Regions from separate parts of the Scandinavium tedordense genome, predicted to be linked through region 2. Evidence: predicted binding sites of a transcription regulator. Region 2 holds the regulator's gene; the other holds the start of a gene.

Evidence for each region. Region 2 encodes PurR, which represses purine synthesis genes. Its sites were predicted from a motif close to CANGCAAACGTTTGCNTG; they were not measured.
Region 1: a site for PurR is predicted at 1,390-1,407, ahead of MUU46_RS11140 (NCS2 family permease). Genes of this name have one in related genera too.

What each region holds. Positions count from the first base shown of each region.
Region 1 covers NZ_JALIGG010000055.1:34,862-38,099, reverse strand. Annotated here, with positions in the region: gene MUU46_RS11140 (NCS2 family permease) at 1-1,287, opposite strand, end outside; gene yieH (6-phosphogluconate phosphatase) at 1,457-2,122, shown strand; gene phoU (phosphate signaling complex protein PhoU) at 2,217-2,942, opposite strand; gene pstB (phosphate ABC transporter ATP-binding protein PstB) at 3,080-3,238, opposite strand, start outside.
Region 2 covers NZ_JALIGG010000056.1:74,784-78,021, forward strand. Annotated here, with positions in the region: gene MUU46_RS13510 (MFS transporter) at 1-661, opposite strand, end outside; gene cydH (cytochrome bd-I oxidase subunit CydH) at 833-922, opposite strand; gene purR (HTH-type transcriptional repressor PurR) at 1,215-2,240, shown strand; gene punR (DNA-binding transcriptional activator PunR) at 2,259-3,170, opposite strand.

The DNA.
Region 1 (3,238 bases), on a different contig from region 2:
GATGACGCACGGGCTGAGGTCGCGGAAACGACCTGTACCGATTTTCATCACGCAGTAAGAGATAAAGCCCAGCGCTATCCCTTCGGTAATCGAGAAGCTGAACGGCATCATCACCGCAGTAATAAATGCGGGAACGGCTTCGGTCAGATCATCCCATTTAACGCGGGCGAGGCTGGACGTCATCAGCACGCCGACATAAATCAGCGCGCCTGCAGCAGCGTACGGCGGTACCATGCCAGCCAGCGGCGACAGGAAAATAACCAATAGGAACAGCAGACCTACAACGACTGCCGTCAGACCGGTACGGCCACCAACGGACACTCCTGATGAAGATTCAATGTATGCCGTAACGGAAGACGTACCGATAAACGCGCCGGCAACAGAAGAAATACTGTCGACGAACAGCGCCTGCTTCATGCGCGGGAATGTACCGTTTTCATCAGTCAGGCCCGCTTTATCGGTCACGCCAATCAGGGTGCCGGAGGAGTCAAACAGGTTAACCAGCATGAAGGAGAAAATGACACCTGCAAGGCCGATGTTAAAGGACCCCGCCAGATCGACATGACCGATAACAGACGTCACATCCGGTGGCGCCGAAACGATACCTGAATAGTGAACATCGCCCAGCGCCCAACCCAACAAGGTGGTCACCACGATGGAAACCAGAACCGCAGCATGGATGTTACGAGAAGCCAGGATCGCAATGATGAAGAAGCCGAGAATGCCCAGCAGCACGCTGTGAGAGGTCAAGTGGCCGATAGACACCAGAGTGTCTTTGTTGGCGATAATCACGCCCGCATTTTTCAGGCCCATCATGCCGATGAACAGGCCGATACCGCTGGTGATCCCCACTCGCAGGCTCATTGGGATATTGGCAATCATCCAGTAGCGTACGCGGAAAATGGTCAGCAACAGCAAACCAATCGCACCCCAGAAAATCGCGCCCATGCCCACTTGCCACGTCAGGCCCATCGCTCCGACCACGACAAACGCGAAGAAGGCATTCAGACCCATCGCGGGTGCCAGCGCAACTGGCAAGTTAGCAAACAGCCCCATCAGGATGCTGCCAAGTGCGGCGATAAGACAGGTGGTAACGAAGACCGCACTGGTATCCATGCCCGCGGCACCCAGAATTTGCGGGTTCACAAAAACGATGTACACCATCGTCAGGAACGTTGTACAACCGGCAATCACTTCTGTGCGTGCCGTCGTCCCATGCTCGCGCAGTTTAAACACGCGCTGAAGCAGACCCAGACCCGACGTCTGGGTGTTTTGTTGTTGGCTCATCTTCTGGTTCCAAACTAAGGAGGGGAAAATTCGTCGCTATCCTATACCAAAATGCGACAATAGGGAGGTACGCGACACAATTTTTTTCATTGATTTTGCTTATACGGCAACGATTGCGTCGGGCAAATTGTATTACGTAAACGTTAAACTTGTGACAACAGGAAACGGCATGTCCAGTATTGAGGCGGTATTTTTCGACTGCGATGGCACGCTCGTCGACAGTGAAGTGATTTGCTCCCGGGCATATGTCCATATGTTCCGGGAATTCGGTATAACTCTTGAGCTTGAAACGATTTTTAAGCGCTTTAAAGGCGTGAAGCTGTACGAGATTATCGATACCATCAACACCGAACACGGTGTGAATCTGGTGAAAGAGACGCTGGAACCGGTTTATCGCGCCGAAGTTGCACGGCTGTTCGACAGCGAGCTGGAAGTCATAGCTGGAGCGAATGATTTGCTGGACGCGATGACAGTGCCGATGTGCATCGTCTCCAACGGTCCGGTGAGCAAAATGCAACATTCTCTGGGGAACACGGGTTTGCTGCATCATTTCCCGGACAAACTGTTCAGCGGGTATGACATCCAGGCCTGGAAGCCCGATCCGGCGTTGATGTACCACGCGGCGAAAGCGATGAATGTGGATCAGGTGAACTGTGTGCTGGTGGATGATTCGAGCGCGGGCGCAATGTCCGGTGTGGCGGCGGGGATGGAGGTCTTTTACTTCTGCGCCGATCCACATAATCAGCCGATCGACCATCCTAAAGTGACGACCTTTACGTCGCTGGATGAATTACCGGGATTGTGGAAAGCGCGGGGTTGGGAGATTACGCGTTAAGTTCCCCTCCCTCACCCCGGCCCTCTCCCCAAAGGGGCGAGAGATAAAAACCCTCTCCACTATGGGGAGAGGGTTAGGCTGAGGGGTTTAAAACTCACTCTTTCGGATCGTGACCCGCCAGCAATTTATCCAACTCGTCGCCACCAACGTGACGGAAATCCTGCCCTTTCACGAAATAGAATATGTATTCGCAAATGTTCTGACAACGATCGCCGATACGCTCGATTGAACGGGCGCAGAACAGCGCGGTCAGCACGCTTGGAATGGTGCGGGAGTCTTCCATCATGTAGGTCATCAACTGACGTACAATGCCTTCGTACTCCTGATCGACTTTTTTATCTTCGCGATAGATACGCACCGCTTCATCCAGGTCCATACGCGCAAACGCATCAAGCACGTCATGCAGCATTTGCACGGTATGGCGACCCAAAGACTCCAGGCTCACCAACAGTGGCTGATGCTGCTGCGAAAACTTCTCCAGCGCGGTGCGGCAAATTTTGTCTGCCACATCACCAATACGTTCCAGTTCGGCGATGGTCTTGATGATAGCCATCACCAGACGCAGATCGCTGGCGGTTGGCTGGCGCTTAGCGATGATGCGCACACAGGCTTCATCAATGGCCACTTCCATCATATTAACCTGTTTGTCGCCGTCAATGACGCGCTTGGCCAGCTCCTGATCCTGATTGTGCATCGCGGTGATGGCGTCAGAAAGTTGCTTTTCCACCAGCCCGCCCATGGTCATCACCTGAGTGCGGATATGCTCCAGCTCTGCGTTGAACTGGCCGGAAATGTGTTTGTTAAGGTTTAGGTTGTCCATTGTTCCTCCAATTGCCCAAAAGAATTCTGGCTGTAGCAAGGCGCCAACTGCACGCATCCCCGGGAGCGTAAATAATTACGTGATCGGGATCAGTAAAGGCAGCCAACGCGGGTACAGCCTGAAAGATAAAGGGCAAATCAACCGTAGCGGCCAGTAATGTAATCTTCAGTTTGTTTCTTCGCAGGCTTGGTAAACAGATCGTCGGTATTGCTGAATTCAATCAGTTCGCCAAGATACATAAACGCTGTGTGGTCGGAACAACGCGCCGCCTGCTGCATGTTATGGGTCACGATAAC
Region 2 (3,238 bases):
AGAGCGTGAACATCGCCCCGGCCCCGAGCACGGTCGTCAACAGCGCCGTCAGCACCTGTGGGCGCATCAGAACCGACAGCTCTTTTTTTACGTCCGGGCGTTCACCGCTGCTGCCCTTCGGTAACGAGAACCACAGGCTGACCATCGCCACCAGGCCAAGTCCGGCCGTCGCAAGGAACGACATTCGCCAGCCGATGGTTTCACCAAGCCAAGTGGCCGCCGGAACGCCGCCGATATTGGCAATCGTCAGCCCCATAAACATGGTCGCCACCGCGCTGGCTTGCTTGTGCTTAGGCACTACGCTTGCAGCCACAACCGAGCCGAGGCCGAAGAAAGCGCCATGATTAAGACTGGTGATAATGCGCGACAACAGCAGCGTAGTGTAATCCGGCGCGATAGCCGACAGCACATTGCCGAGCGTGAAAATTGCCATCAGGAAAATAAGCGCATTACGGCGCGCGCGATGTGAAAGCAGCAGCGTCATCAGCGGGGCACCGACCATCACGCCAATGGCATAGGCGCTGATCAGCATTCCGGCCGCGGGAATCGACACGTCCACACCTTTGGCGATGACAGGCAGCAGGCCCATTGGCGAAAACTCAGTGGTACCTATGCCAAATGCCCCAACAGCCAGTGCCAGCAGGGGGAAATTGATTTTCATGTAACGACTCCGGTAAGCCATCTCATTGAGACAGTGCGAAAGCAGAAGCCAAAAGCATGACATCAATCACAAAAAAACAAAAGTAAACAAAATGGCAAAAGTTTTTTGCGAATTTGATAACAATCAGGAAGGAAAATGAGAAGGAGGAAGAGAGCTCTCCCTCCGGATAAATCAGTGCAGTACAGCAGTCAGCGCGGCAGCAACGATCAGCGCCAAAGCGATAACGGTGGTCATCAGAGAGAGCTTCAGGTCGGTACTCATCAATTTTTCTCCTTTTAATCCCCACAACAAAAGTGAGCTTGCTCATTTTTGCACAAATATACGCAAAAATCTTCCAGGTTTTAGGCTCATAGCGATTTTTCTCTTTCCCTTTGCCTCAGAATCAGACAAAATTCCACGCTAATTTAAAAGCGTACCAGCCATTGACCCCCTCCCGTCGTCCTGTCTGTCTCCCGGCGTACTGCAATTCAGTTGAATTGTGTTAAGGGTGTGTAAAGGCAAACGTTTTCGTGTCGGTAATCAGGCGTAAGGAAAGGGTCTGGAGTGAGAACGAATGGCAACTATTAAAGATGTAGCGAAACGCGCAAACGTTTCCACTACAACTGTATCACATGTAATTAACAAGACGCGTTTCGTGGCAGAAGATACCCGTAACGCGGTATGGGCGGCCATTAAAGAGCTGCACTACTCCCCAAGCGCCGTGGCACGCAGCCTGAAGGTGAATCACACCAAAACAATCGGCCTGCTGGCAACCAGCAGTGAAGCTGCCTATTTTGCTGAAATCATTGAAGCCGTTGAGAAAAACTGCTTCGAGAAAGGCTATACCCTGATCTTGGGTAATGCCTGGAACAACCTTGAAAAACAGCGCGCCTATCTTTCAATGATGGCGCAAAAGCGCGTCGATGGCCTACTGGTGATGTGTTCCGAATACCCGCAGTCGGTGCTCGAGATGCTGGAAGAGTACCGTCACATCCCGATGGTGGTGATGGACTGGGGCGAATCTAAAGCTGATTTTACCGACTCGGTGAATGATAACGCTTTCCAGGGGGGCTATATTGCCGGACGCTATCTGGTCGAACGCGGTCATCGTGAAATCGGCGTCATTCCTGGCCCGATGGAGCGTAACACCGGCGCCGGACGTCTGGCGGGCTTCATGAAAGCCATGGAAGAAGCGCAAATCAACGTGCCTGAAAACTGGATTGTTCAGGGTGATTTTGAGCCGGAATCCGGCTATCGCGCCATGCAGCAAATTCTTGCACAACAGCCACGCCCAACCGCCGTGTTCTGCGGCGGTGACATTATGGCGATGGGTGCGTTGTGTGCCGCAGACGAAATGGGTCTGCGTGTTCCACAGGATATTTCAGTCATTGGTTACGATAACGTGCGCAACGCGCGCTTCTTTACCCCTGCCCTGACCACTATCCACCAGCCTAAGGATTCGCTGGGTGAAGCGGCCTTCGATATGCTGCTGGATCGCATCGTCAATAAGCGTGAAGAGTCGCAGTCTATTGAAGTGCATCCTCGCCTGATCGAGCGCCGCTCGGTGGCCGACGGCCCATTCCGCGACTACCGCCGTTAATGACCTCTCAGGAGCCGGTTATTCCGGCTCCTGTAACCACTCTTTATTCAACGTTTCACTGTCCCCCAAATACTCCAGCAGCCAGCTCAGCGCCGGTGACATGTCATTTTGTTGCCAGGTCAGGCAGCACGCTGCATCAGGGAACGGATTTTCCAGCTCCAGCGCCACCCATTCACCACTGTCGATATACGGACGGGCAAAATGCGTGGGCACCATTCCGGCACACAGACCAGCGGAAAGACAGGTCGCGGAAGATTCCCAGTCCGGCACCACAATCCGTTTTTGATTATCCAGCAACCAGGTGATACGTTTCGGCAGCGATCGCGAGGTATCTTCCCGTACCAGCGCCGGCCAGTTGCGCAACACATCATCGCTGAGCGGGCCGGGCATCTGCGCCAGCGGATGTTGACTCGACACCACGCAGTTCCAGCTCAGCATCCCCATATCACGAAATGCGTAACGCCCACCGACCGGGATCGCCTGTGTGGCGCCAATCGCCAGCTCTACACGCCCGTCGGATAACGCATCCCACACGCCGTTGAATACTTCCTGGAAAACGCACAGTTCGACATCCTTAAAGTGGCGATAGAAATCGACAATCATCTGCCGGGTACGTTCCGGGCGCACAATATTATCCACCGCGATGGCCAAATTGCCACGCCAGCCGTTGGCAATTTGCTGACACTGCTGGCGGGTGATCTGCATTTTTTTGATAACAGAGCGACCCTCTTTCAAAAACCAGGCACCTGCGGGGGTTAATTCTACGTCGCGATGGCGTCGTTCAAACAGCGGTACCGCCAGCCATTCTTCCAGCTGACGTACGGTATAGCTGATCGCAGAAGGCACACGGTGCAACTCCTGCGCGGCTGCGCTGAAGCTCCCGTTACGCGCTACGGCGTCCACGACTTCTAGAGAATATTCTGACCACATAGGCTGCCTGCAAAAAATTTGAACTCACCAGACAAATATTAGCGTTTCACAAGAGAAGTTGCACTCCC